Regions from separate parts of the Streptomyces sp. NBC_00234 genome, predicted to be linked through region 1. Evidence: riboswitches for the same ligand, from Rfam matches in the RefSeq annotation. Region 1 holds a riboswitch; the other holds the start of a gene.
The links. Region 1 has a riboswitch for cobalamin ahead of OG230_RS13265 (ABC transporter substrate-binding protein). Riboswitches for the same ligand answer to the same signal wherever they lie in the genome.

Region 1 (4,605 bases):
TTCACGTTCATTCTGTACGGCGCCAACCTGATCTCCGTGAAGCTCTTCGGTGAGCTCGAATTCTGGTTCTCGATGGTCAAGGTCACCGCGATCATCGGCATGATCCTGATCTGCGCCGGCGTCCTCACGATCGGCTTCTCCGACGCCGGGGACACCGCGACGGTCGCCAATCTCTGGAACGACGGCGGATTCTTCCCCAAGGGCATCGGCGGCACGCTGATGACCCTCCAGATCGTGATGTTCGCCTTCCTCGCCGTCGAGCTCGTCGGTGTCACGGCGGGCGAGTCGAAGGAACCGAAGACCGTCCTGCCCAAGGCCATCAACACCGTGCCGTGGCGCATCGCCGTCTTCTACGTCGGCGCGCTGATCATGATCCTCTCCGTGGTGCCGTGGAGCTCGTTCAAGCCGGGCGTCTCCCCGTTCGTCGCCGCGTTCGAGCAGATGGGCCTCGGCGTCGGCGCCGCGATCGTGAACTTCGTCGTGCTCACCGCGGCGCTGTCCTCCTGCAACTCCGGCATGTACTCCACCGGCCGCATGCTCCGCGACCTGGCGCTCAACGGGCAGGGCCCGAAGGCGTTCACCAAGCTGACGAAGAACGGCCTCCCGCTGGCGGGCACCACCTTCTCGGCCGCGCTGATGCTCGTCGGCGTCTGGATCAACTACCAGTGGCCGGGCGACGCCTTCACGTACGTCGTCTCCTTCGCGACCATCTCCGGCATGTGGGCCTGGATCATGATCCTCGTCTGCCAGATCCGCTACCGCGCCAAGGCCGACCGCGGTGAGCTGCCGCAGTCCACCTTCAGGGCGCCCGGCGCCCCCTTCACCAGCTGGTTCGCCCTCCTCTTCATCGGCCTCGTCATCGTCATGATGGCCGTCGACAAGGACGCCCGGATCTCGCTGTACTGCGCCCCGCTCTGGGCCCTGATCCTCGGTGTCTCCTACCTGGTGCTCAAGGCCCGCAACCCCGAGAACACCGCCTTCGTCAAGCGCTGACCCCGCCCGGAGGCTGCCCCGGACGAACGGCCGCCCCAACGGCCCCGTCCACCATGCGGTCCCGTGCGTACCACTCCCCGGTACGCGCGGGCCCGCATGCATATCCTGAACGCCATGCTGACCATCACCCAGGCGCTGTACGACCAGATCGTGGCGCACTCCCGCGCAGACCACCCCGACGAGGCGTGCGGCGTGGTCGCGGGCCCGGCCGGAACGGGCCGAGCCGAGCGCTTCATCCCCATGCTCAACGCCGCCCGCTCGCCCACGTTCTACGAGTTCGACTCCGCGGACCTGCTGAAGCTCTACCGCGAGATGGACGACCGCGACGAGGAGCCCGTGATCGTCTACCACTCGCACACGGCGACCGAGGCGTACCCCTCGCGCACCGACGTCACGTACGCCAACGAACCCGGCGCCCACTACGTCCTCGTCTCCACCGCGGACACCGACGAGGCGGGCCCCTTCCAGTTCCGCTCGTACCGCATCGTGGACGGCGAGATCACGGAGGAAGACGTCAAGGTCGTCGAGGCGTACTGACCCGTCCGTGACGACCATCTGACAGACTGCACGCAGACCAACGAGGCGGCAGGAACCAGGAAGCCGGTGCAAGTCCGGCACGGTCCCGCCACTGTGACCGAGCCCTCCGGGAGAGTCATCTCCGGGACAGGGAACGGGAGTCAGGAACTGACCTGCCGCCTTCTCGCATCGACCAGGGGACGAGGAAATCCCCCGGAGAGGCTCGCCATGTCCAGGCGCACCCCCGCGCTCATAGCCGCCGTGCTGCTGCTCCCGCTCGCTCTCACCGCCTGCTCCACCGCGGACGGGACGAAGAGCTCCGGGGACGCGAAAGCGGCACCCGGCTTCCCGTACACCGTCACCAACTGCGGTGTCACCACGACGTACGAGGCGCCCCCGAAGCGCGCCGTCACCATGAACCAGCACGTCACCGAAGTGATGCTGGAACTCGGCCTGGCCTCCTCCCTCGTCGGCACCGCCTACCTCGACGACAAGGTCCTCCCGGAGTACGCCGAGGAGTACGAGGCCACCCCGGTCCTGGCCAAGGAGTACCCCTCCTACGAGAAGCTCCTCGCCGCGGCACCCGACTTCGTCTACGGCGGCTACGACTCCGCGTTCGCCGCGAGTGACGGCCGCAGCCGCGAGGCGCTGAGGAAGTCGGGCATCGACAGCCGCCTCAACACCGAGTACTGCGCCAAGGGCGACACCGCCATGGACACCCTCTACGAGGAGGTCCGCGAGGTCGGCCGCACCTTCGGCGTCGCCGACCGCGCCGAACGCTGGATCCGGGACGCGAAGGCCACCAACGCCGCAGCCGCCCAGAAGCTCGAGAACGTCGAACCCGTCTCGGTCTTCGTCTACGACAGCGGCGACAAGACCGCCTTCACCGCGGGCGGCAAGGGCATCGGCAACGAGATGATCACCCGGGCCGGCGGCCGGAACGTCTTCGCCGACCTCGACAAGCCCTTCGGTGACGCCTCCTGGGAGAACGTCGTCGCCCGCAAGCCCGACGTCGTCCTGATCTACGACTACGGCGCCACCACCGTCGCCCAGAAGAAGAAGCGCCTCCTGGAGGACCCGGCTCTCGCCGACGTCCCCGCGATCAGGAACAAGCGGTTCGCCGTACTGCCGCTGTCCGACGCGGTCCTGGGCGTCCGCGCCCCCGCGGCCGTGGAGACCCTCGCGGCCCAGCTCCACCCGGAGACGGCCGCCGCCCGGTGAGCTGCCGCGCCCCCGACACGCGCCGGCGCCTGCGGTACACCCTCGTCGTCGGCGTCCTCGCCGCCGTCCTCGGTGCGGCCGTCGTCGCCGCCCTCGCCCTCGGCTCCGTCCGCATCCCGCCCGGCCAGGTCCTCGACATCCTGACCGGGCGGGCCGGGCCGAGCCCCTTCCGCACCATCGTCCTCGACGTACGGCTGCCCCGCGTCCTGCTCGGCATCGTCGTCGGCGCCGGACTCGCCGTCATCGGCACCGTCCTCCAGGCCCTGGTCCGCAACCCGCTCGCCGACCCGTTCCTCCTCGGCGTCTCCTCCGGCGCGTCCACCGGCGCCGTCCTCGTCATCGTCCTCGGCATCGGGGCCGGACTCGCCACCACCGTGACCATCCCCGCCGCCGCGTTCGCCGGCGCCCTCGCCTCGCTCGTGCTCGTCTACACCCTGGCCCGCGGCGGCTCCGGCCTCACCACCAACCGGCTCGTCCTCGCCGGAGTGGCCGTCTCCTACATCCTGTCCGCGCTCACCAGCCTGATCCTGGTCACCTCCGCCCGCGCCGACCACCTCCAGGAAGTCCTGTACTGGACGCTCGGCGGCCTCGGCTCGGCCCGCTGGGACATGCTCGCCCTGCCCACGACGGTCCTCGTCATCGGTACGGCCCTGCTCCTCACCATCGCCCGCCCCCTCGACCTGCTGCTCGTCGGCGAGGAGGGCGCCACCGTCCTCGGCCTCGACACCGCACGCTTCCGCGCCGCCGTCTTCGTCCTCGTCTCCCTGCTCACCGGCGCCCTCGTCGCGTACAGCGGAGCGATCGGCTTCGTCGGCCTGATGGTGCCGCACATGGCCCGGATGGCCGTCGGCGCCGGACACCGCGCCCTGCTGCCCGTCGCCGCGCTCGGCGGCGCCGTCTTCCTCGTACTCGCCGACCTCGCCGCCCGCACCGTCGCCGCACCCCAGGACATCCCCGTGGGCGTACTCACCGCCCTCACCGGCGGCCCGTTCTTCCTCTGGATGCTGCGCCGCCGCCCCGAAGGAGCGCCCGCATGACGACCCTGCGCACCGAGGGCCTCTCGTACGGGACCGGCGTGGGCCGGCACCTCGTCGACTCCGTCGACCTGACCGCCGCAGCAGGCGAGACGGTGGGCCTCGTCGGCCCCAACGGCAGCGGCAAGACCACGCTCCTGCGCTGCGTGTACGGCACCCTCCGCCCCACCCACGGCCGGGTCCTCCTGGACGGCGACGACCTTGCCACCCTCCCGGTGAAGGCCCGCGCCCGCCGCATCGCCACCGTCCCGCAGGACGGCCAGGCAGGATTCGAGCTGACCGTGCGCGAGGTCGTCGCCATGGGCCGCGCCCCGCACAAACGCTTCTGGGAGACGGACACCACCGCCGACCACGCCCTCGTCACCGAGGCCCTGGACCGCGTGGGCATCACCGCGCTCGCCCCCCGCGCGTTCGCCTCGCTCTCCGGCGGGGAACGCCAGCGCGCCCTGGTCGCCCGCGCCCTCGTCCAGCAGCCCGCGCTCGTCGTCCTCGACGAACCCACCAACCACCTGGACATCCGCTACCAGTTGGAGATCCTCTCCCTCGTCCGCGACCTCGGCACGACGAACCTCCTCGCCCTGCACGACCTGAACCTCGCCGCGTACTACTGCGACCGGATCTACGTGCTCCGGGACGGCCGGGTCGTCGCCTCGGGCACCCCGACGGACGTCCTCACCCCGGAGCTGCTCAGCTCCGTGTACGGCGTCACGGCAGAGGTCACAAAGCACCCCACGACGGGCGCGCCGACCGTCGTCTACCTTCCCTGACGGCCCACACTGTCCACCCAGTGAACGTTCACCATCCACCATGCGAGATCACACTCGGGTTTCCGGGGCGGGAA
Region 2 (4,605 bases), 4.3 Mb from region 1:
TGGACTCGCCGCGTTCCCTTTTGGTCGCGAGGTACGCATCGAAGCCGTGGTCGACAACGGCCGACAGCAGACCTTCCTTGTCCCCGAAGTGCCGGTACAGGGCGGGTGCGCCCACCTGTGCGGCCTCACACACGGCACGCGTGGAGACGTCGCCGTCCGGGGACTCCGCGACCAGCCCGGCCGCCACCTCGAGAATGCGCTCTCGTGTACTCATCGGACGGACGCTATCAAGCGGCGCCCGGCGCAGTTCAGACGCCGGCACGGGTGGTCAGGAGGTCGTCGAGGCCGATGCGGGTGAGGAACTCGGTGCGCATACGGGCGGCGACGGCGCCGACCGCCACGCTGCCGTCGTCGGCGGGGTCGACAGTCATGGCCGTGCTCCTCTGCCGGTGGCTCGATGAAGCGAAGGGGGCGCCGGAGTGGGCGACGCCGGTGGAACAGGTGCCGTCGCACGAGGTGGATCGCCTCAGACGATGCCGCCGTTGGCGCGGACGACCTGGCCGTTGACCCAGCGGGCAGGGCCCGCGAGGAAGGAAACGACTTCCGCGATGTCCTGTGGCGTACCGAGGCGCTCCAGCGGCGGCTGGGCCGCCATCCTCGCCACGGTCTCCTCGTCCTTGCCGTCCAGGAACAGGGCCGTCGCCGTCGGTCCGGGCGCGACCGCGTTGACCGTGATGTCCCGGCCGCGCAGCTCGCGGGCCAGGATCAGCGTCATGGCCTCGACGGCACCCTTCGTAGCCGCGTAGGCGCTGTAGCCGGGGAGGGACAGCGACAGCACGGAACTGGAGAAGTTGATGATCGCTCCGCCCTCGCGCAGGCGGCGGGCGGCCTGCTGATCGACGACGAAGGTGCCGCGGATGTTGGTGCGGTGCATCCGGTCCAGCGCGTCCAGGTCCGTGTCCACCAGGGGGGCCAGCGTCATCACGCCTGCGGCGTGGACGACCACGTCGACTCCCCCGAAGGCGTCCTCGGCCGCGTCGAAGAGGGCGGAGACAGCGACCTCGTCGGCCACGTCCGCGCGGTGTGCGAGGGCCTCTCCCCCCGCGGCGACGATGGCGGCGACCGCGGCTTCGGCCTCGGTGCGCCGGCCCACGTAGTTGACGACGACCGCGAATCCGTCCGCCGCCAGCCGTTCGGCGCTCTCGCGGCCGATGCCGCGGGAGCCTCCCATGACGACGGCGACCCGGCGGCGGCTGGGGGCGTTGTGCTCGCTCATGGCATTGCTCCTCATGGAGGGGCCGGCGGTTCGGACCAACCCGATATATCAACGCTAACACCAAACGAATAGCACCGCTACCCGCCATCCGTAGCGTCGCTACTATCAGCGCTAACCCTCCTGGGGCATATTCGGGTGCGCTCGGCCCGTACCCCGTGAATACTCCGCGTTCATGGATGACCTTGTGACAACACGCCTGGCACTGCACCCGATGAGCCCGGCCGAAGCTGCTGACCTGGTGGCGGGCCGACCGGCGCCCGACGCCCTGTGGGCCCCCGGGTACCCAGACGAAGGCGACAGGTTCGGCGCCGGGCGCTACGTGCGCACGTGCGAGACGGTCGGTGACCCCCGGCCGTTCGGCGCCTTCGAGATCAGGCGGCGGGAGGACGGACAGGCGATCGGCGGGATGGGATTCCACGGCGCACCCGACGAGGAGGGCCAGGTGACCATCGGCTACAGCGTGGTCCCCGCGGCCCGGGGGAACGGGTACGCCTCCGAGGCGCTTCGCGCCCTGCTGGAGTTCGCCCGCGCGCAGGGCGCCACGTCCGTGAAGGGTGACGCCAACCTCGACAACACCGGGTCGCACCGCGTCATGACCGCCGCGGGGATGCGGCTCGTCGGCGTGGACGATCAGTTGCACCACTACCTCGTCGACTGGACCGACGAGGAGTCATAGACCCACCGGATGCTGCCCCGGGAACGCACTTCGGCGGGACGCGACGACGCGACCCGCCGGAGGGTGTCCGGCGGGTCGCGTCGTGGGTCGGACGGATCAGTCAGGGTGTCATGGGACCGGCAGACCGGTCACGGCCACCGCTCAGCTCACCGCCCCCACCGTCCGGGGCGCCGCTTCCGTGCCCGCGCGCGAGCGGTCCGTCTGCGGCTCCAGCAGGCGTTCGGTCAGGTATCCGAAGATCAGACCGAAGGCGGTCCACAGCGTCGCCTGGATGGCGAGGGTGGACAGCCGGAACTGCCAGAGCAGCGTGGCCGGGAAGTCCTTGCCGACCTCGTTGAACGAGGGCAGGAAGGCGTAGGCGAGCCCGATGAGCAGGACGAAGCCCGCGAACGCGGCGATCGTCGCGTTCCAGTTGCCCACCTGAGGTGCGAGCCGTTTGCCGAGGATGACGGCGGCGACGGCCAGCAGCACGCTCAGTGCGACCATCAGGAAGAAGAGGCCGGTGCGCTGGCCGATGGTGTCGGGATTGCCGACGGCCGGCGGGTTCGCCGGGTACTTCAGGAACGGCACGACGTACACCGTCAGCAGCGCGCCACCGGCTACGAAGGCGGCCGTGGCCCGGGGGCCGAAGTCGCCGATGCGGCCGAGTGCGTAACAGAAGACGAGTGCGGCGATGCCGCCGACCGCCACGCCGAACACCAGGATCCCGGTGGCGAGCCCGCCGGTGGCCTGCATGGTGCGGCTGACGAGTTCCTCGCCGCCGCCGTGGTCGTGGTGGTGAGCCTCTTCCAGCGCGATGGCGGCGTCCACTTGGGACTCGCCGAGGAAGTAGGCGACGACGAGGGCGAGCGCGCCCGCGACGAGGCCCGCCAGCATCCCGCGGACGAGCAGAGCCCTGACAGATATGGAGTTCACGAGAATGTCCCCTGCGTATCGGTTCTCAGTGGCAGGGGAAACCGAGCAGATGCCGGCCGTCGTGGACCCACTCGTGAACGCCTTCGCCGGCGATGACCGAGATGGCACCCTGCTCGGCGCCGACGAAGTACAGCAGGACGAGCATGAGAATGCCGAAGAAGGCAGCCCACGGTGCAAGGGCCTTCAGCGAGATGGGAGTGATGGCGGGTGCGCCGGTGGTGACGGCAGCAGACTGTGCCATGGCAGAACCTCCTGGGGGAACACGCGTCCCGATCGTGGTGCCTGAGACGACGGTGCCGGGTCTGACTTCCCGTACAGGTACGAGTTCACAGTGGCGCGACCGTGCCGGATTTTCACCGGCTTCCGTCACACCGTCGTCATGGTCGTCGTGACCTTACCGCCTGTGGCTGAGCACCGCCATGGTGCAATCGGCCTGGCGGTGACCCCCGAACGCCGCAAGTAGCGGGCTGTACAGGCCACGTTCAGAAAATGGAGAGCGAAGTGACGGTACGGGTGATGTTGGTCTCGCCGGCGATGAACGCCGCTCTGCGAGAGGCCCGGTTCGAGGGGGACGCACCCCTCGACGAGTCCGGAGTGCGGCGTGCCCGCGCCGCCGCGGCGGGCGTGCCGGACGCGGAGCTGTGCGTCAGCGGCGGCTCCGAACGCTGTCTGCGGACCACCGAGGCGCTCGGCCTGCGGCCCGGGCCCGAACCCGCTCCCGCGGACTGGGACCTGGGGCGCTGGCGCGGGCGTCGGCTGTCCGATGTGAGCGACAGCGAGCCCGAAGCCGTGGCGGCCTGGCTCTCCGACCCGTCCGCCGCTCCGCACGGCGGCGAGTCCCTGTCGGAGCTGTGCGCGCGGGTCGGCGGCTGGCTCGACGGCCTGGGAGAGGACAGAGGCCGGGTGCTCGCCGTCGTCGAGCCAGCTGTCGTGCGCGCGGCGGTCGTCCACGGGCTGGGTCTGCCCGCGACGGCGTTCTGGCGCCTCGACGTCGCCCCACTGACGCTCACCCAGCTCAGCGGACGCCTCGGACGGTGGAACCTGACGTGTGGTCAGCCCCTGGTTTCCGAAGGCCGCTGACCAGGCCGACGTGCTCACCCCGGCAAGGTGACCGCCGTCGCCGCGATGCCGTCGTGAACCAGCCATCTCCCCGTGAGCGTCGGCGGGATGCCGGGCGCGGACCTCAACAGCCGTGCACTGAGCGTGCCTTCGGTCGTGTTCGGTGACGTGCGGTGGAACGTGATGTCCGCCTCGCTGAAGTCGAGCTCGATCCGGGTGAGCGGGTACCACGTCTTGAACACGCTCTCCTTGGCGCTGAACAGGAGCCGGTCCCAGTGAACGGTCCCCGTTCCGTCGGGTTCCGAACCGGCCTCGCGGGCCGCCACGTCACCGTACGACAGCAGCCGTTCGCGCTCCGACGGGAGCGAGATGATCTCCCAGACACCGGACGGCAGCGGTGCGTTGGGCTCGGCGTCGACGCCGAGCCCCCTCAGGTCCTCCGCCTTCGCCAGCGCCGCCGCACGGTAGCCGTCGCAGTGCGTCATGCTGCCGACGTAGCCGGCGGGCCACAGCGGCATTCCGCGGTGGCCGCGCAGCACGGGAGCGGGCGGCAGGCCGACAGCGGCCATCGTCCGGCGTGCGCACCAGCGCGCCGCGGCGAATTCGTGCCGCCGTTTGGCCACGCTCGTGGCCACGAGCGCCTCTTCCTCCGGGAACAGGGTGCCGGGCGGCGCGTCCTCGTCACAGGTCTCCGCGCTGGCCACGTACAGGGGCAGGATCCGTTCGATCACGACGTCTC

Region 2: it holds a riboswitch for cobalamin, as region 1 does, so the genes downstream of both, OG230_RS32415 (CbtB domain-containing protein) here and OG230_RS13265 (ABC transporter substrate-binding protein) in region 1, are expected to answer to the same signal.

The regions. Positions count from the first base shown of each region.
Region 1 covers NZ_CP108101.1:3,054,636-3,059,240, reverse strand. The annotation lists gene OG230_RS13275 (amino acid permease) at 1-993, shown strand, start outside; gene OG230_RS13270 (M67 family metallopeptidase) at 1,108-1,530, shown strand; cobalamin riboswitch at 1,544-1,700, shown strand; gene OG230_RS13265 (ABC transporter substrate-binding protein) at 1,738-2,730, shown strand; gene OG230_RS13260 (FecCD family ABC transporter permease) at 2,727-3,767, shown strand; gene OG230_RS13255 (ABC transporter ATP-binding protein) at 3,764-4,531, shown strand.
Region 2 covers NZ_CP108101.1:7,396,836-7,401,440, reverse strand. The annotation lists gene OG230_RS32440 (TetR/AcrR family transcriptional regulator) at 1-214, opposite strand, end outside; gene OG230_RS32435 (hypothetical protein) at 249-371, opposite strand; gene OG230_RS32430 (SDR family oxidoreductase) at 467-1,216, opposite strand; gene OG230_RS32425 (GNAT family N-acetyltransferase) at 1,401-1,892, shown strand; gene OG230_RS32420 (CbtA family protein) at 2,034-2,807, opposite strand; gene OG230_RS32415 (CbtB domain-containing protein) at 2,833-3,048, opposite strand; adenosylcobalamin (AdoCbl) riboswitch at 3,052-3,199, opposite strand; gene OG230_RS32410 (histidine phosphatase family protein) at 3,297-3,887, shown strand; gene OG230_RS32405 (4'-phosphopantetheinyl transferase family protein) at 3,902-4,597, opposite strand; gene OG230_RS32400 (metallophosphoesterase family protein) at 4,594-4,605, opposite strand, start outside.